DNA from 2 places in the Arthrobacter sp. UYP4 genome. Region 1 is predicted to be linked to the other one. Evidence: riboswitches for the same ligand, from Rfam matches in the RefSeq annotation. Region 1 holds a riboswitch; the other holds the start of a gene.

Region 1 (9,717 bases):
TGGTGGCCGTCCGGGCTGGGCAGGGTCGCGTCGCCACGGTAGCCGCGCGCGTCCGCCGGCGGCCACCGCCGGGTCCGTGCACCGGTCGCTGACAGCCCGTAGCTGTGCGTTTCCTGCACAGCGACCGCACAGCTACGGGAAAGCCCTGCCCCAGGTGCCGGCACCAGGCTGGAGGAACACCACCAGCCCGCAGGAGGACGCCGTGATCAGCTACCGACCCACCCCCGAACTCACCCCCGAACTCACCCCTGGACGCAAGGGCATCAGGGCGGCCATCGGTGCCATGGCCCTGGTCGCGGTGCTCGGCACCACGGCGTTCGCTCCGGTCGGCGCCGATCCCACGGCGCCCGTCGCCGGCGCCCGGACCGCCGTCGTCGTGGGGACCACCCTCCCGGCGGAGCAGGCCATCGTCCGGAGGCAGGATCCCGGCGGCTCGCTCGACCAGGGCGCTGCAGCGGGACCCCTCTCCGCCTGAGACCCCGGTCCTCCGGACCCGTGCGGGATACTGGACGGGACCTTCGACCGACCGCACCGCTCCGCCCGCAGCGCACGCCGGCCCCGCCGCATCCCAGACGACACCAAGGTAGACACGATGGCCGACGCCACGCACCACTCCATGACCGACAACCTGCCGCGGTTGGCGCACCCGGACGGCAGCCCTATCCGGGCGCTCGTGGTGGACGACGAGACGAGCCTCGCGGAACTCGTGAGCATGGGCCTGAGGATGGCCGGCTGGAGCGTGACGACCGCCGGCGACGGCGCCACGGCGATATCCGCGGCACGGGATTTCCGCCCCGACGTCCTCGTGCTCGACGTCATGATGCCCGGCGTCGACGGCATCGAGGCGCTGAAGAAGATCCGCACCTTCGCACCGAACGTCCCGGCCCTCTTCCTCACGGCCAGGGACGCCGTGCAGGACCGCATCTCCGGGCTGTCCGCCGGCGGCGACGACTACGTCACCAAGCCCTTCAGCATGGAAGAACTCATGCTGCGCCTCCACCGCCTCGTCCAGCGCTCCGGCGTCGCGGCGTCGGACTCCGCGGAACTGGTGGTCGGCGACCTCGTGATGAACGTGGACACGCGCGAGGTCACCCGCAACGGAGAGGACATCGCCCTGACCTCGACCCAGTGGGAGCTGCTGCGCTACCTCATGGAGAACCCGCGCCGCGTGGTCAGCAAGGCGCAGATCCTCGACAACGTCTGGAACTACGACTTCGGCGGCCAGGCGAACATCGTCGAGCTGTACATCTCCTACCTCCGCAAGAAGATCGACGCCGGGCGTGCACCGATGATCCACACCGTTCGGGGCGCCGGCTACGTCCTCAAACCCGCCGCCTCATGACCCCGCAGGACCCCGCCGGCGATCGACCGGGCCATCGGCCGCTGCACCTGCGCACGAAACTGATCCTGGCGACCCTCGCCCTGCTCACGGCGATCTGCATCGCGATCGGCGTCCTCAGCCACCTCGCCATGAGCAGCTACCTGACCCGCCAGCTCGATGCTGCCCTCGAGCCCGCCGCCGGCCGGGCGGGCTACCCCGGCGGGCGACCACCGGGGAACGACCAGCGGCCGTCCCGTGACGTCGACCCGGAGAACGCAGCCGGCCAGCGACCGGGAACCCTCAACGCGGTGTTCGACGACGGTGAGGCGCGGAACTCCGCGCTCGTGCAGGACGACGGCACGACCGAGCCCCTCACCGGAGCCGATCTCGACCTGCTGGCCGGCATCGAACCCGCCGACGGTCCCGAGGAACTGGTGCTCTCGAGCGGGCGCTACCGGGTGGACGCGGCGGACCTCCCCGTCGCGTTCGACCCCGACGGCGGCGTCCTGGTCACCGGTCTGTCCACGGCGGAGCGGGACAGCACCCTCGTATCCCTGGACATCACCGTCGCCGCGCTCTCCCTCGCCGGGCTGGCTCTCACGGGCCTTGCCGGCACGGTGATCATCCGCCGGTCCCTGCGCCCGCTCGAGGAACTCTCCGCCGTGGCGACGTCCGTCTCGCAGCTCCCGCTGTCCTCGGGGGAGGTGGCCATCCCCGTGCGGGTCCCGCCTGCCGCAGCGCAGCCGGGCACGGAGGTCGGGACGGTGGGGCTGGCCCTGAACGAGATGATCGACCACGTCACCAGTGCGCTGCGGGAACGCCACGCGAGCGAGACGAAGGTGCGGCAGTTCGTCGCCGACGCGAGCCACGAACTGCGCACCCCCCTGACGTCCATCCGCGGCTACACCGAGCTGATCCTGATGAGTGAGATCGTCAGTCCGTCCGGCCGTGCCGCGCTCGAACGCGTCGACAGCGAGTCCAAGCGCATGTCCTCCCTCGTCGAGGACCTCCTGCTGCTCGCGCGACTCGACGAGGGCCAGCGCGGCGAGGCGTCCGACGTCGACCTGACGGAACTGGTCATCGAGACGACGAGCGACGCCCGGGTGGCCGCCCCGGACTATGCCTGGAGCCTGGACCTGCCGGACGAGCCCGTCGAGGTACGCGCCGTCGGGGCCGAGATCCGCCAGGTGCTCATCAACCTGCTCGCCAACGCACACAGACACACCCCGCCGGGTACCGCGATCTCCACGGCGCTCGCAGCCGGCGACGGAAGGGCGAGCATCACCGTCACGGACTCGGGTCCCGGCATCGACCCGGCGTTCCTCGACACGATCTTCCTGCGCTTCAGCAGGGGCGACGCCGCGCGGAGCGCGAGCGCAGGGAGCACCGGTCTCGGGCTGGCGATCGTCCAGGCTCTCGTCGAAGCCAACAGTGGAACCATCAGCGTGACCAGCGAGCCCGGCCGCACCCGGTTCACCGTGGACCTGCCGCTCCCGCCGGCGGGTCGCGACCCCGACCAGGAGCGCCCCTAAGCCCACCGCACAGCGTGGAGTACGGCCATGCCGTGGGCGCTCGATAGGCTCAGGGGTATGAACGAACTCGCCGACTTCCTGGACGCACGCATCACCGAGGACGAGAAGGCCGCCCGCGTGGGCAACCTTCCCGAGGAGGTGTGGGGTGCCCGCGGGTGGTACGACCCCGAGCGTGTCCTTGCGGAGTGCCGGTCGAAGAGGAAGCTCATCGATTACGTGAGTGCCGGCCTCGACGAATCGGACGGGCTCGCGGTCCTCCGGCTGGTGGCCCTGCCGTGGGCAGGCCATACCGCCTATCGCCAGGACTGGAGGGCCTAGGCGCGGGCGTGCTTCGCCTCCTTCGGACGGACTAGCCGGGAGCGGGTCCGGCGGAGCGTTGCGGGGCGCCCTCGGGAGAAGGCGTCGGCGGGCAGAGGTCCGTGATCAGCCCGGTCCCGGCGCACTCCCGGACGGCCCGGATGCCCGCCACGGCCGCCGCCTTCCCCGGGAACGGCTTGGACACTGCGATGACCGTCCCGTCCGGTGTCTTCAACCTGAACCTGAAGGCATCGTCCCGATCATGGAAGAGTTCGAACGCCGCGGCCATGGTGCCCCCTGCAATCGTCCCGGACAGAAGGACTGCTCGGGCTCGCTGTCGAATCCGGGACTCGAGGCCGAGTCCCGTCTGGCCCGGTGACGGAATAGGGCTTGCCCCATGTGACCCCAGCCACACCCAAGCCCCGATGATAAGCAGTCTGCGGACTACTGGCGAGTACGTGTCATCGGCGAACCGGGGCCGATGCCCGGTCCGGGAGGGAACGCCTGGAGGAAGAACGCCGCCCGACCGGTGCCGCAATCAGTGCAGTGGCCCGACGGACCGCATGGCTCCGTAGGGGCGCCTCCGCCATTCCACAAGCTTTGCGCAAGAAGCTGTGGATACCGCACCGCCTCCTCCCGCCGTCGCTACCCTTGAACTGTGCCCATCCATCCGACCCCGCCTCCTGGCCAGCACCAGGAGGGGACGGCGCTCCCGCAGGGCGACGCCGTCCGGGTCCCGGACGCGTCGGGCAGGGCTGCGCCTCTCCTGGACCTCGACGTCCTGCGGGACATGGAGCGCGACTTCCCGGACACGTTCGTCGTCGAGCGTTTCGCCCGCGACTTCTCCGAGACGCTGGAAGGGAAGATCGACCGCCTGGAGGCCTGGCTGCAGGACGGCGACCCCATGGCCGCCCAGGACGCCGTGCTCAGCGTGACGACGTCGGCGGCGATGGTGGGAGCCACGCGCCTGAAGCAGGCCGCACTCGCCACGCAGCGCTTCCTCGCTGCCGACGACCTCGGCGCCGCTCAGCGGTCGGTCGCGCTGCTCCGGGGCTGTGCGACCGATACCGTCCGTGAACTGCTCGACACCTACCTGGGACGCCACTAGCCGGACGCGCGCTCCTGCCCCGGATCGACGCGCCTCGGCATGATCCGGAAGCCCACGCCACGCACCGTCGTGATGAGCTCGGGGTCGCCTTCCGATCGGGCGAGTTTCTGGCGCAGGTTGGCGATGTGCACCTCGATGGCACGTTCGTCCGTGCGGCTCACGAAGTTGTACCCGCGGTAGTCACGGCCGCGGGACACGCGGACCAGCTCCTCCTTCGTGCGCACGGCGCCGTTGCTCGCCATCAACTCGTGGAGCAGGTTGAACTCGGTCTTCGTGAGCGGCAGCTCGACGCCGGAGCAGGTCGCCGTGCGGGCTTCGCTGTCCACGACGAGGCTGCCGTTCCGCAGGAGGCCTGCCGTCCCCTTGGCGGTCCCGGCGTCCGTGGGACGATCGGGTGCAGTCGCAGGTCCTGGCGCAGGTCCTGCTGCTGCGGGCGGCTGTGTCGGAGGGTGCTGCGCGTTCTGGCCGATGCGCGGCCTGCGGAGCATCGCGTCGATGCGCGCCCTGAACTCGCGGGGGCGGAAGGGCTTCAGCACGTAGTCGTCGGCGCCGGCCTGGAGCGCCGTGAGGATGTCCATCTCGTCCGTGCGTCCGCTGAGGACGATCACGTAGCAGTCCGTCGTGGAGCGGATCCGCCGTAGGACCTCGTACCCGTCGATATCGGGCAGTCCGATGTCCAGCGTGACCACGGCCGGGTGTTCCCGGCGGACGACGTCGACACCCTCGCGGCCGCTGGACACGCCGCTGACCTGGAAGCCACCCTGCTCGAGGATGGCGGACACGAGGTTCCTGATGTCGAGATCGTCCTCGATCACGACGGCGGCCCGGCGGTCACCGGAGAGGGGGCTATTCATGACCGGGTGCCTGATGGTGGCGGTTGGCCCAGCGCGGCGTCACCAGGACCGCCGCCGTCCGTGTGGACCCCGGGGAGTACCGTGCTGGGAGGACTGTATTGACTTGGCGTGTCCGAGGCATACTCCGTGGACCTGTTCTCTTCGGCGGCCCGGCTGACCTCGTGGGTTCCGTGGCTTTGCGTCCCCGGTTCGCACCGGGTTTGCCTTTGTCGACGAGCGGCTGCCCGCCCGACGATCTTAGCAATGTCGGGTGACACTTCTGCCACTGCGGGTGCGCAGCAGGAGAAGCCGGTCCGAAGGGGCCCGAGACGCTCACGCCGTCCCTGCTCCCGGCCGGCGCAGGACGGCGGACGCGCGGAGGACCGCCTCGCCGACGGCATCGAGGGACCGGGAGCCGTGCCGCCACTGCTGCCAGTGGAGCGGGACGTCCACGTGGCCACCCGGCTCGAGGGGGCTGACGTCGCCGGTGGGTGGTCCGGCCTCCAGCTCGAGTTCGGACATCAGCCCCCACCCCATGCCGAGCCGGATCGCGTCGGCGAACTCCTGCGCTGCCGGGACGAAGTGGCGGGGCGGGGAGACGGGCCGCCCGGTACGGGTGCGCAGGTAGCGGTCCTGCAGGTCGTCCTTGCGGTCGAAGACGATCACGGGAGCGTCCGCGAGGCGGTCCGGGCCCGCACCGTCGGGGAACCACTTCTCCCGGAAAGCCCGCGCGCACACCGGGACGTAGCGCATGATGCCCAGGGGCCGGGACGAGCATCCCTGCACGGGCTCGGCGATGGAGGTGATGGCTGCGGCGGCGGTCCCGTCGCGCAGCAGATCGAGGGAATGCTGCTGGTCCTCCCGCAGTATCTCGACCTGCAGGCTCTCGGCGAGTGGTGCCAGGGCCGGCAGGACCCAGGTGTGCAGCGAGTCCCCGTTGATGACGATCGTGATGCGCTGGTGCTGCCGTTCGCCGGCGGCTCCCAGCTCGGAGGCGAGGTCCGCGGACAACAGGTCGAACTGACGTGCGAAGCGGACGATGGCCTCGCCGGCCTCGGTGGGATGCAGCGGACGGGTGCGTGTGATCACCGGACGCCCGACGGCCACCTCGAGTGCGCGGATGCGCTGGCTCACCGCCGAGGGCGTCACCGAGAGCAGGGCGGCGGCCCCCTCGAAGCTACCCTCCCCTACGATGGCCGCGAGGGCCCTTGCCTGCGCCGGTTCGATGCTCGACATAAGCCCGTCTTACCACACTGAAGAACCATTAGCTGGCCTGAAGGCCCTTCCACTCCTACCGTGGTGATGTGATCGCTTCCGCTGCTACCGGCCTCGCTGCCGGACTGACCCTGATCGTCGCCATCGGCTCCCAGAACGCCTTCGTCCTGAGCCAGGGCCTGCGGCGGTCCCACGTGGCCTTGGTCGTGACCGTGTGCGCACTCTCGGATCTCGTGCTGATCGCCCTCGGAGTCGGCGGACTGGGTGTGGTGGTCACCGGCGCCCCCGTCGTCCTCGAGGTGGTGCGCTGGGCAGGGGCAGCCTTCCTCACCGGCTATGCGGTGGTTGCCGCGCGCCGGGCCGTCCGGGGTGGCACGCTCGATGCCGACAGCCGGACGGGCACCTCCTGGCGGGCCGCGCTCGGTACCTGCCTCGCCCTCACCTGGCTGAACCCGCACGTCTACCTCGACACCGTGCTGCTGCTGGGATCGCTGGCCAGCACCCACGGGACCCCGGGGAAGTGGTGGTTCGCAGCGGGAGCCGGCCTGGGGAGCATCCTCTGGTTCACGGCACTCGGTGTCGGTGCGCGGTACCTCGCCCCGGTCTTCACCCGACGGTGGGCCTGGCGTGTGCTCGACGGGTCGATCGCCGTCGTCATGCTCGTCCTCGCGGTGATGCTCGTCGTGTAGCCGCGCGGGTGAGCGGGCGGGGCACCACCGCGGCAACGCCGTCGGCGCGGTCTGCCGGAGGCAGGCGTCGGGAGACGGCGGTCGTCCCACCGGCCGGAAGGGCGGCTAACGCCAGGAGCCGACGATCGCCTGTGCTGCCGGGATCGGGCCGACCGCGGTGCGGGGTGACCGTCGGAGCAACCAGGTCAGGGCCTCGTCCCGTCGCTCGAAGTACTCGATCGGGTACGACGGCCGGTGCACCGCCTGGAAGTGGGCGACGAGCACCCTCTCGACGGGCGAAGCGCCGACGACGGCGACCGCCGGGAGGTTCCGCGCGGAGGACAGTGCGGTGAACGCTTCCCTGGAGAGGGTGACCATGCCGTTGAGGTCGGCCAGGATCGGAGGAAGGCATCCCGGGGCCAGTGCCTGCACGCGGACCCCGAGTGCCTCGATGTCGCCCGCGGTCACTTCGATGGATCTCGCCCAGCGCAGCGTCAGCACGCCGGTCGCGAGGTACTCCAGGTGGAACCTGGCGGTCTCCGCGGAAGGTGGATTCACCGGGCACCTCCTCCCTCGTGCGGCTGTCGGGCCGGCTCTGTCCTCCCGGGGAAGCGGTACCGGCGGCCTCTTCCGGGGCCGCCGGCACCGTGGATCGGGTCTCACGCCTCTCCAGGTGTCCGACGGCTGGGGGAACCGCCGGACGGTCCAGCGTACCCGACGGGCAGACCGGTCTGTCTACCCTAGGATGGACGGACGAGTCGACAGCAGGGGAGATCCATGGTTGCAGCGGCGGCAGTCCAGACGAAGGACGCCCGGGAGCGGATCCTCGGGACGTCGTACGACCTGTTCCTGCAGCGCGGGGTCCGGGCTGTCGGGGTGAACGAGATCATCGCGACGGCCGGCGTGGCCAAGGCGACCTTCTATCATCACTTCCCGTCGAAGGACGATCTGGTCATGGCGTTCTTCGAGCGCCGTCAGCGCCTCTTCACGATCGGCTATCTCGGGGCGGAGAGCGAGCGCCGCGCGGATACGCCCCGCGGACAGCTGCTGGCGATCTTCGACATCTTCGACGAGTGGTTCCACACGCCGGACTTCGCCGGCTGCCCCTACATCCGTGCCCTGCTGGAAACCGGCCCGCGGCATGCGATCGGGGCGGCCGCCGTCCTCTACCTGGACGACATCCGTTCCACGGTCGAGAAGGCCGCCACGGCGATGGGCCTGACCGACGCGGAGGATTTCGCCTACTGCTGGCTGGTCCTCATGCAGGGCGCCGTCGTCTCGGGTGTGGGCATCGATCCCGGCAGCAGTGCACGGATCAAGCGGCTCGGGAAGCACCTCATCGGCCTCCACACGCCCATCGAGGGCGGGGAGGCAGACTGGACCATCCGATAGGGGTGTGCCTCGTCCGCGCCCGGATCGGCCCCCGCGTCCGCGTTCGCTACCATCGGTAGCACCACCTCGGGCGGTGCACGACCTGCGCGAGGACCGGGCACGGCCTGTGCAGGGGCGGTCGATCGTTGCGGCGAGGCCGTATCCGGTCAGGCTTCGGGGAGCTGCCTGGGCGGCCGGAGGGACATCGCGCGATGGCGGGAGCTGCATGAGGCTGGATGTTGTGACGCTGCAGGTTGCGTTCGGCGTGATCGCGCTGACCCTGCTGGTGCTGTTCTACGGCGTGAGCGTGCGGCGCAGCCACTCCACCTACAGCACCTGGTGGTGCGCGGCGATCGCCTCGTTCCTCACGGGCACCGGTCTCTACCTGTGTGATGGTACGGTCCACCAGGTCTGGGCCAACCCGGCCGGCAACGCCCTGCTGGTGGCAGGAGCCGCATGCGTGTGGGCCGGCGCGCGGGCCCTGCGCACGACGGCACCGAGACCGTGGCAGATCCTGATCGCACCGGTCATCACGGTGGTGGCCTCCGCCTTCGACAGCCCGTCGACGAACACCTGGTCCGCCGGAGGGTTCCTCCTCGCCTTCATGACGTTCTTCATCGGACGCGCCTCCCTCGAGATCTGGCGGCTGGACCCCAACACGACCACCACGCAACGTCCGCTCGCGGTCGCGTCCGGTGCCCTGGGTCTGTACTACCTGTGCCGGTGGATCGCCTTCGTGGCCACCGGCCCCTCCTCGTCGACCTTCCAGACCTACTTCGGCACCGTTCCCACGACCCTGTTCACCATGGTCCTGCTGATCGTGGTGTCCTTCACCATGGCGACCCTCAGCAACGAACAGGCCCTCAAGGAGCTTCGGGCGCAGGCCAGCCACGATGAACTGACGGGGATCCTGAACCGCCGCGGTTTCCTCGAACTGGCGGAGTCCGAGATACGCAACCTGCCGACCCGGGACACCCCGAGCACCCTCGTCCTGGCCGACATGGACAACTTCAAGCAGGTCAACGACACGCACGGACATCCTGCAGGAGACTCGGTCCTCCAGGCGGTCGCGGCAGCCTGTACCCGCTCGGTCCGTTCGACGGACCTCGTCGGACGCTACGGTGGGGAGGAATTCGTCCTCCTGCTCCCCGGCGCAGGGCTCGACAGCGCGGAGCTGGTCACCGAGCTGATCAGCAAGACCCTGCGCATGAGCCAACCCGCCTTCGATTTCCCCCTCCCCACCATCAGCTACGGACTGGCAGCACTGCCGCCCGGGCCCGACCGCATCGGCAACGCGATCGCAGCCGCCGATGTGGCCCTCTACACCGCCAAGGAACTGGGCCGCGACCGCGCCGTCAGGGCGGACCAGCAC
Region 2 (9,717 bases), on a different contig from region 1:
CGATGCTCTCCGAGATCGAGACCATGGCGTCGAGCACGTGGTACGCCGTCTCGCCCTGGGCGCGGTGCGGACGGCCCTCGCGGAGGGCACGAGCCATCTCCAGCACGCCGCTGCCGCGGGTCGAGGACGCACCGACCGCCGCGATGGTCTCCGGCTCCTCGGCTCCGGGTCGGGTCAGCATCAGGTCGCCGGTGAAGAAGTTCGGGTCGGGGAACGCGAGCGTGCCCTCGGTCCCCGTGACCTCCACGAAGCCCGCGCGCTTGAGGGGTGAGTCGAAGCTGAAGATGCTCTGCGAGGACTCCCCGTTCGCGAACTGCGCGATCGCGCTGACGTGCGACGGGACCGTGACGTCGAAGACCTCGCCGGCCTTCGGCCCCGATCCGATGGTCCGGGTGTCCCGGGATCTCGAGCCGAGGCCCGCCACCCTGGTGATGGCACCGAACGTCTGGACGAGTGTGGTCAGGTAGTAGGGCCCCATGTCGAACAGCGGCCCGGCGCCCTCCTGGAAGAGGAATGCCGGGTTCGGGTGCCAGGACTCGGGACCGGGCGACTGCATGAGGGTCAGCGCCGTCAGGGGGACGCCGATGTCGCCGCGCGCCACCATGCGCAGCGCGGTCTGGAGTCCTGCACCGAGGAATGTGTCGGGAGCACAGCCGAGACGGAGGCCGGCAGCGTCCGCCGTCTTCAGCAGGCCGAGACCGCTCTCGCGGTCCAGTGAGAAGGGTTTCTCGCTCCACACGTGCTTGCCGGCCTGCACTGCCGCCGTGGCCACCTCGACATGGGCCGCGGGGATCGTCAGGTTGACGACGATCTCGACGTCGGGATGGCTCAGCGCGTCCTGCACGCCACCGGATGACGGGACCCCGAACTCCGCTGCCCGGGCGGCCGCGACCTCCTCGACCATGTCGGCGACGATGTGCACCGTCACGTCGGGGAAGCCCGTGAGGTTGGTCAGGTACTCCTTGCTGATGACGCCTGCGCCGATGACGGCGACGCCGACCGGGCCGGTACTCATTTCTTCCCCTCGCTCAGGTAGGCCAGGCTGTCGGCGACGGCGGTGAAGATGTCGCCGTCGAAGTCGTCGAGTTCCACGACGGCCGCCTCGAGGCCGGGGACGGCGTCGAGTACGTCCCAGACGCGCATGCTGCCCGAGCCGACGGCGACCTGCTCCTTGTCGTCCTTGGTCAGCGGGCCGTCCTTGATGTGGACGAAGCGCACGCGGCTGCCGAGGCGCCGGAGCAGCTCGACGGGATCCTCGCCCCCAACCGCGGCCCAGTAGGTGTCCACCTCGAGGACCACCTCGGGATCGAGGTGGCCGGCGAGGACCTCGAGCCCGGAGACGCCGTCGATACGCTCCTCGAGCTCGAACTCGTGGTTGTGGTAGCCCACGGTGATGCCGTACTCCGCGCCCTTCTTCGCCGCGGCGTTCAGCGCCTGGGCGGTGGCCTCGATGTCGGCGGCCGTGGTCCAGTGGGAACGCTCGACGTGCGGGTCGATCACCGTTCCGATGCCGAGCGTGCGTGCGGCGTCGAAGATCTCGTCCTGGTCGGCACGGAGCAGGGGCGCATGGCCGGACGGCGCGGTGAGTCCGTTGGCCGACAGCGCTTCGGCCAGCTCGTCCGCCGTGGCGACGAAGTTGTACGGCTCGACGGCGGTGTAGCCCAGCTCGGCGACGCGCCGGATGGTGCCCGGCAGGTCCTCCCCCATCGCCGCCCGCAGGGTGTAGAGCTGGAGTGAATACGTCACGGAGATTCTCCTCGCTGAGAACAGGGTGTACTGAACCGGTTCAGATCCTAGGTCGAACCTAGGTGATCACCCGGAGCGGGTCAAGGGATGGGTGGCGCTATCGTGTAGGCCATGGCCAAGGAAACCATCGCCGGCCTGGCGAAGAGGCTGGGCATTTCGAAGGCATCCGTCTCCTACGCCCTCAACGGCCAGCCGGGTGTCAGCGAGCTGACCCGGCGCCGCGTCCTGGACCTCGCGGAGGAGCTCGAGTGGTACCCGAGTTCCTCCGCTCGCGCCCTGTCACGCTCGCGGGCCGGCGCGGTCGGGATGGTGCTCTCGGCGGATCCCCTGCTCATCGGGACCGAGCCCTACTACATGGGCCTGCTCACCGGGATCGAAGCGGCACTCGCGCAGGCGGACATGGCCCTGATGCTGCGGATGGTGGGCAAGGACCCGGCACAGGAGCAGCTCATCTACGAGCGGTGGGCCGGTGAGCGGAAGGTCGATGGCGTCGTGGTCTTCGACCACCTGCACGACGACCCGCGCCCCGCCCTGCTGACCCGGCTCGGGCTGCCCTTCGTGCTGCACGGCGCGCCCGGGACCGGCGCACCGCACAGGTTCGCGGGCACGACGACGGACCACTCCGTCGACGCCGCGACCATCGTCGACCACCTCCACGAGGGCGGCCATCGCAGGATCGCCCATGTCACCGGGCCGCACACCTTCCTGCACGAGGAGGAGCGGATCCGGGGGGTGCGGGAACGTGCGGCCGGGTACGGGATGCAGGTGGTGCTGCACGAGGCCACCTACGCGCTCGACGCCGGGCGCGACGCCCTCGTAGCGCTCCTCAACGCCCCCGCGGAGCCGGTGACCGCGGTCGTGTTCGGCAACGACCTCATGTCGATGGGCGGCCTGCTGGCCCTCGGCGAGCTCGGGCTGCGCTGCCCGGGGGACGTCGCGATCGTGAGCTGGGACGACTCCCTGCACTGCCGGCTGGCCTCGCCCGCGGTCACGGCCCTGGCGCGCAACCCGGGGCAGCAGGGCCGGATCGCCGCCGAACTGCTGCTCGCGTTGCTCGACTCCGGGGAGGCCCGGACCCGCTCGATGCCGGGGAGCGACCTCGTGGTGCGGGCCAGCACGGCTGTGCTCCCAGCCGGCCGGGCCTGACGGGCGGCACCTACGATGGGGCGATGGACACCGCCAATGCCCGCCCCCTTCCCGCCGAGCTCGATGCAGCAGCCCGAGGACTCGGGGTATCCCTGGTGCCCCGGGACGAGGACGGCACCTTCGACGACGCGGCGGCGGTCCAGGGCCTCACCGGGGAAGACGGAGTGAAGACCCTGGTGGTCAAGGTCAGCGGCGGGACGACCGTCTTCGTCCTGATCCCGGGGACGAGACGCCTCGACTGGTCCAGGCTCCGCGCGCTGCTGGCCGTGAACAAGGCCTCGCTCGTGCCGCCCGCGAGCGCCCTCGAACTCACCGGCTACGAGTCCGGGACCATCACGCCACTGGGCAGCAGGAGCGCCCTTCCCGTCTATGCCGACGAGCGGATCCGGGGACGGCGGATCGGCATGGGCTCGGGATCCCGGGACTTCCTGCTGTTCACGGACGCGGATGCACTCCTGGCATCCCTCTCGGCAACCCTCGGTGACATCACCACGGAGATCCCGGGAACCTGACGGCGGGCCTTCTCAGTCGAGGAGCCTGGCGTAGCAGACCGAGTGTGCCTCGCCCGCGTACAGGCCGAAGGCGGGAATGCGGTGGTACCCCTCACGCTCGTAGAACCGCATGGCGTCGGGCTGCTCCGTGCCCGTCTCGAGCAGCAGCGTCCTGCTGCCCATGGCGAGCGCCTGCTCCTCGATCCGTCGGAGGATCGCCGTCGCGACGCCCTGGCCCCTGCGCTCGGGAAGCACATACATCCGCTTCACCTCGAGACCTCCGTCGCCGAGCGGGCGCAGGCCCCCGCAGCCGACGGCCGTTCCATCCGCTGCCCGGGCGACGACGAAGAAGGGCACGTTGTCCGCGGTAGGGGACTCTCCGGGCTCGTGGTCCTCGCTGCCGTAGCGCACGTGCAGTTCGGCCTGCTGGGCGTTGCGCAGCGCCTCGGCGTCGGGGGCGTCGAAGGGCACGCGTTCGATCGTCAGCTCCATGCAGGGCCTGTCCTCTCGGTGTTGTGGGCGCGGCGGCACCGTCGACCGGGACGGGTGTGTTCCGGCACGGCACGCCGTGATCCTACCGGCGCCTGCCTCGGGGGGTGCGGGTTACAGGGCGATCAGGGCTTCGATGATGTCGTACGTCTCCGTGCGCGTCGTGTAGTCCACCCGGACGTCGATGAGGCGGATGGTGCCCGTGGCGTCGGCGACGACCACCGTGGGGAACGGGATGGCTGCGGTGCGGTCCATGTTGGTGCCTGCGACGTCGATGCCCAGGGCTGCGCGTGCCGCCTCGGATTCCGCGCTGGGCACCGTCACGATCCCGAGGCGCGAGGCGAGGGCGTTGCCCTCGTCCGAGTACAGCTCGAAGCGCAGTCCCGCGGCGCGTGCGGCCGCGACGGCGGTTTCGGGGGCCTGGGGGCTGATCGCGATGAGCCGAGTCCCGAACGCCTCGACGACGGGGCGGAGCTCGCGCTGGTACGTCTTCAGCGCGATGCTGCAGTACGGGCACCACGAACCGCGGTAGAACACCAGGATGGCCGCCGCGGCCCCGAGCACCTCGCCCAGACGCACCTGGCGGCCGTGCTCGTCGTGCAGGACGGCATCGGGGAGCAGGTCGCCCGCGTGCGCCGTCCCCGGGGGGATCCCGGCGCGGCGGAGATCCTCCTGCTCACGGGCGAAGACCGCTGCGAGGGCAGGGCCGACCTGCGCCTCGAACGTCGGCCTGTACTCGTCGATCTGGAATGCGATGGTGTTCGTGAACGCCGGTCTCTGCTTCATCTGTCCCCCTCAACAACACCGCGGGTGCCTCGATCCCGCAGCAGGACCCATTGTGGTGCACGTCACCGCGAATTCCCAGAGCGCCGGTCCGTCCGCGTCATAGTCCGCACCGCCCGCCACCGCGGCGCACCGAGGACTGAGACCGGTTCCGCCCGTCCCACGAGGCCGGTTCCAGCGGTGCCGGCGGGCGATCCGGGCATGCTGCGGAAGACCTGCAGGAATCCTCTGGCATCCTTCAGGCGCCCCGCCACCGTCCGACGACGACCTCCGGGACAATGGTGGAGGAGCCCCGCCGCGGCGGGGACCTCCGGCGCCCGGGCGACCGCCCGGCGACAACGGCAAACCCGGCGCGAGCCGGGGACGCAAAGCCACGGGACCCCTGCGGTCAGCCGGGCTACCGAACCAGCTAGGTGCCGACCATGACTCCACCCGCGACTCCACCCGAGACTCCCCCCGCCGCTCCCCCTCCCGCTGCCGCTTCGGCACGGACCACCGCCCACCGGCTCCCCCTCTTCTTCGCCGTGATCTCGGTCCTGCTCCTCGGGCTGACCCCTCCCCCCGCGCAGGCCGCTGCGACGATCACGCTGGGTAGCGTCTCCGGTGCACCCGGTGCGTCCGTGTCCGTCTCGGGTGCGGGGTTCCCGAAACGGACCAAGGGTACCGTCGTCGCCGGAACCGCCAGGGTGGCCGTGACCACGACCGCCGGCGGCGCCTTCCAGGCGTCGATCGTCATGCCCGCCGCTGCGGGCACCGTGACCGTCACCGCGACGGCCGGGAACGCGGTCGCGACCGCCCGCTTCACCGTCGTCGAGCCCACCCCCGTGCCGAGCGGCACAGCCAAGGCGATCCGGTTCGGCGTGGGCACAAATGGCGGGCCGGCTGCCGGCGCGGAACTGGACGAGGTGACGGCCCTCGCCGGCGAGGCGCCCTCGATCGTCCTGTCCTATAAGGACTTCAACCAGCCCGCGCCCATCGCCGAACTCGACGCCGTCCGAGCGAGGGGCGCCGAGACCCTCCTGACCTGGGAGCCCTGGACCTGGGGCGGCGGCACCGCGCAGCCCGCCTACTCGCTGGACCGCATCGCAGCCGGCGACTTCGACGCCTACCTGCGCGAATGGGGTACGGCCCTGGGCCGGTGGGGCCAGCCGGTGTACCTCCGCTTCGCCCACGAGATGAACGGGAACTGGTACCCCTGGGCGGAAGGCGTCAACGGCAACGGGACGGGAGACTACGTCGCGGCCTACCAGCACGTGCACGACGTCGTCGCGTCGACCGGTGCGACCAACATCAGCTGGGTCTGGAACCCGAACGTGCCCTACTGGGGCTCCGTCCCCCTCGACGGTCTCTATCCGGGCAGCGGGTACGTCGACGCCGTGGCACTCGACGGCTACAACTGGGGCACCTCCCCGTCGGGGGGCAGCTGGCAGGAACCGGAGGCGGTCTTCGGCGAGGGGATCGCGCAGCTCCGCCGGCTCGCTCCGGGAAAACCCGTCCTGATCGCCGAGACCGCGTCCTCGGAGGTCGGCGGATCGAAGCCCCAGTGGATCACGAACCTGGTCGGCTACCTCTCCGCCCAGCCGGACGTCGTCGCCCTCGTCTGGTTCCACATCGCGAAGGAGGCCGACTGGCGCATCAACAGCACGGCAGCGTCAGCCGACGCCTTCGCGGCGGCGCTCGCCACCCGGCGCTGACTGCCGCAACGGCTGGCAGCGCGGGCACCACCAGGTCCGGCGGCGGCCCGGATCACCGGGGACCTCGGCACGGACGCACACGGTGGTGCCGCAGCGCAGGCACGGCTTCCCGGCCCGGCCGGCCACCCAGTGCTGCTCGCCCTTGCGCGTCGTGCCCGTGGTGACCTGATGGGCACCGGGCTGGACGGCGGAGAACCGCAGGCATCGTGCGCCGAGCGCCACGAGCGCGGGGATGTCGGTGTCGGCCACGGGGGTGTCCGGGTGGATGCCGCGCAGGAAGCACAGCTCGTTGGCCCAGAGGTTGCCGAAGCCGGCGACGTTGCGCTGGTCGAGCAGGGCCGCGGCGACCCGTTCGGCGGGATCTCGGCACAGCCTGGTGGCCGCCTCCTCCGCGGACCAGTCGTCGCGCAGCGGATCGGGTCCGAGGTGCCCGACGACATCGGCCTCCGCCCGCGTGGGCAGCAGGTCGACGACGGGAAGGTTCAGTCCGTAGGCGGTGGGGCCGTCCTCGACCTCGAGGATCACCCGTGCGTCGGGCAGCAGTGCGCGCGGCAGCTTCCTGCCCGCGGCGGTGACCGTCCAGGAGCCCTGCATGAGCAGATGCGTGTGGAGGGTGAGTCCGCCGTCCAGCCGCGTCAGCAGGTGCTTGCCATGCGTCACGTGCTCCACCACCCGCAGTCCGTCCAGTGCACTCGTGGCATGGGCGGGGACACGCAGATCGCCACGGCGGAGGAGTCGCCCGTCGAGGGACCGCCTCAGCCGTGCCGCCAGCCGGAACACGCTGTCACCCTCGGGCATCGCACCTCCTGCTCGCTCCGGCATCCATCAGGGCAGGCTAGCCCCCGCCACCGACACCCGGTCCGGGAAGACCGGGCGCACGACCCGCTCGTGTCGACCGCCTGCGCCCACCGGTCGCTCCGTGGCTCTGCCCTCCCGGACTCCTCGCCCGGGAGGCATGGCCCGCGCTTTCCGGCTCCTGATGGGCGGCGTGCTCCTGGCCGATCGCGACCTCACGGACCGGCAGGCGAAGAACACGTCGACGTAGCGCCGGGCGGCTTCCGTTCCGGGCGGTCGAGCCGGTACTCTTTTGGCTTGCCCTGCCGGGTTCGCCCGGCATGCGTGGTCTAGAAGCGGGCCCGATCGCAGTGTCCCGTCCCACCACCGAACAGGCACCCCCTTGAGAACCAGACTCACGCCCTCCGACGACTTCCCGGAAGACCTCACAGCACTCGAGCTGCCCGAGGTCGAGGTCCTCAACAGCAAGATCCACCGCGAGCTCGACCACGAATACGCCACCGACGGCGAAGCGGCCATGGAGACCGAGATCCGGCACGAGGAACTCACCGAGGAGCTCGATCGCAGGGACCAGCAGCCCGGCTCCTCCCCGGTCCGGCCCGACGTCGTCGAACCCGTCCTCCGCTCCTCCTGACCGCCGGCGCCTACACCCGCCCACGAATCGTGGCAACCGGCCGCCGGGTGCCACGTGGCGTTGTAGCCCCGGAGGGGAACTCCTAGCGTTGGGATTGCTTGCCGACCAGCACCCTACCCGCGGCCCCGCCGCATCAGGAGCCTCCCATGAAAGCACTCGTCTGGCACGGTGAAGGTGACATCCGCCTCGACACCGTCGATGATCCCTCGATCCTCGATCCCAATGACGCCATCGTACGGATCACCCGGAGCGCCATCTGCGGTACCGACCTGCACTTCATCCGCGGCACCATGTCGGGCATGAAGGAAGGGACGATCCTCGGCCATGAAGCCGTGGGAGAGGTCACCGCCGTCGGCGCAGCGGTCCGCCGGTTCGCCCCCGGCGACCGGGTGGTCGTCTCCTCGACGATGTCCTGCGGCGTGTGCTGGCAGTGCCGGGCCGGCCACACCGCCCAGTGCGACACCGCCAATCCGAACGGCCCGCAGGCCGGCACCTGCTTCTTCGGCGGGCCGCAGACCACGGGGCCCGTGAACGGGCTGCAGGCCGAGTACGCCCGCATCCCGTGGGCCTCGAACACGCTCACCGCGCTGCCGGACACCGTCAGCGACGAGCAGGCCATCCTGCTCTCGGACATCTTCCCCACCGCGTGGTTCGGTGCCGAGCTGGCAGGAGTGCGACGCGGCGACACCGTCGCCGTGTACGGTGCGGGCGTCGTCGGGCAGTTCGCCATCGCCTCCGCCTTCCGCCAGGGCGCCTCACGCGTGTTCGCGATCGACGGCGTCGAGACCCGCCTCGTCCAGGCGCTCGGCCAGAACGCCGAGGTCGTCGACTTCAACCGCGAGGATCCGGTGCAGGCCCTGATGGACGCCACGCTGGGCATCGGCGTCGATGCCGTCATCGACGCCGTGGGCGTGGACGCCCAGCGCCCGTCCTCCGGCCCGGCGGCGGCGGACGGCGAGCAGCAGGCGGAGCAGTTCGCCCGGGAGGTCGCGGAGGTCGCCCCCACCACGAATGCGCAGGGCGGGAACTGGGTGCCGGGGAATGCACCCTCCCAGGTGTCCCGGTGGAGCGTGGAGACCGTCCGGAAGTACGGCCGCATCGGGATCATCGGGGTCTACAGCCCACAGATGATGACCTATCCCATCGGCCAGGCGATGAACAAGAACCTCACGATACGCATGGGCAACTGCGATCACCGCTCGGTCACGCCGCCGCTGCTCGACCTCGTCGCGTCGGGGGTCTTCGATCCGACGAGGTTCATCACCCAGCACGAGCCGCTCACCGACGTCGTCGACGCCTACCTGACCTTCGACCGGCGCGAGGAGGGCTGGCTCAAGACGGTACTGACGACGGCATAGGCGTCCGCCGCACACCGAGCACGAGGAGGAGGGCGGCCACCACCGCGCACGCCAGCATGACCACGGCGGTGGGCACGGGCGAGGACAGCCCGAACGCTCCGGTGAGGGGGGCGATCACGGCGGCACCTGCCATGTTGGACGCGCCCAACAGGGAGGCGGCGGTGCCGGCACGGAGGCCGTGGTGCTCGAGCGCCGTGGCCTGCAGGGCCGGATTGACCAGGCCGAACGACGCCGTGAAGCCCATGACCGGCGCCATCAGTCCCCACAGGCCGAGGTGCGGGGCGAACCCGACGCTCAGGAGCAGGACGGCGGCGGCCACCACCAGGGCCACCGCACCGACGCGCACGGCGAGGACCGGCGAGGCCCGTCGCGCCACCAGGCCTCCCACCTGCGCCCCGACGACCATGAGGGCGCCCTGGGCGCCGAACAGCAGGGCGTAGGCGGACGGGCTGAGCCCGAAGACCTCCTGCAGCAGGAAGGCGCTGCCGGCCATGAAGGACATCATCGCGGCGAAGAGCAGCCCGCCGGCCACGGCGACGGACCGGAACCGGGCGTCCGAGGCGAGGCTGCGGTAGTCGTCC

Evidence for each region. Region 1 has a riboswitch for cyclic di-GMP ahead of AC0Z9V_RS08295 (response regulator transcription factor). Riboswitches for the same ligand answer to the same signal wherever they lie in the genome.
Region 2: linked by a shared signal. The riboswitch ahead of AC0Z9V_RS16285 (glycoside hydrolase family 26 protein) and the one ahead of AC0Z9V_RS08295 (response regulator transcription factor) in region 1 are both predicted to bind cyclic di-GMP.

The regions. Positions count from the first base shown of each region.
Region 1 is NZ_JBXAVU010000001.1:1,766,627-1,776,343, reverse strand. It holds gene AC0Z9V_RS08330 (efflux RND transporter permease subunit) at 1-42, shown strand, start outside; gene AC0Z9V_RS08325 (hypothetical protein) at 203-475, shown strand; gene AC0Z9V_RS08320 (response regulator) at 593-1,342, shown strand; gene AC0Z9V_RS08315 (sensor histidine kinase) at 1,339-2,853, shown strand; gene AC0Z9V_RS08310 (DUF6221 family protein) at 2,911-3,171, shown strand; gene AC0Z9V_RS08305 (YegP family protein) at 3,203-3,439, opposite strand; gene AC0Z9V_RS08300 (Hpt domain-containing protein) at 3,809-4,258, shown strand; gene AC0Z9V_RS08295 (response regulator transcription factor) at 4,255-5,112, opposite strand; cyclic di-GMP riboswitch class I at 5,253-5,327, opposite strand; gene AC0Z9V_RS08290 (LysR family transcriptional regulator ArgP) at 5,425-6,327, opposite strand; gene AC0Z9V_RS08285 (LysE/ArgO family amino acid transporter) at 6,396-6,995, shown strand; gene AC0Z9V_RS08280 (DUF7793 family protein) at 7,101-7,532, opposite strand; gene AC0Z9V_RS08275 (TetR/AcrR family transcriptional regulator) at 7,752-8,366, shown strand; gene AC0Z9V_RS08270 (GGDEF domain-containing protein) at 8,572-9,717, shown strand, end outside.
Region 2 is NZ_JBXAVU010000005.1:96,048-105,764, reverse strand. It holds gene AC0Z9V_RS16315 (Gfo/Idh/MocA family protein) at 1-1,015, opposite strand, end outside; gene AC0Z9V_RS16310 (sugar phosphate isomerase/epimerase family protein) at 1,012-1,746, opposite strand; gene AC0Z9V_RS16305 (LacI family DNA-binding transcriptional regulator) at 1,858-2,892, shown strand; gene AC0Z9V_RS16300 (aminoacyl-tRNA deacylase) at 2,916-3,404, shown strand; gene AC0Z9V_RS16295 (GNAT family N-acetyltransferase) at 3,417-3,875, opposite strand; gene AC0Z9V_RS16290 (peroxiredoxin-like family protein) at 3,987-4,658, opposite strand; cyclic di-GMP riboswitch class I at 4,986-5,060, shown strand; gene AC0Z9V_RS16285 (glycoside hydrolase family 26 protein) at 5,078-6,349, shown strand; gene AC0Z9V_RS16280 (DNA-formamidopyrimidine glycosylase family protein) at 6,308-7,147, opposite strand; gene AC0Z9V_RS16275 (hypothetical protein) at 7,527-7,778, shown strand; gene AC0Z9V_RS16270 (alcohol dehydrogenase catalytic domain-containing protein) at 7,925-9,136, shown strand; gene AC0Z9V_RS16265 (multidrug effflux MFS transporter) at 9,111-9,717, opposite strand, start outside.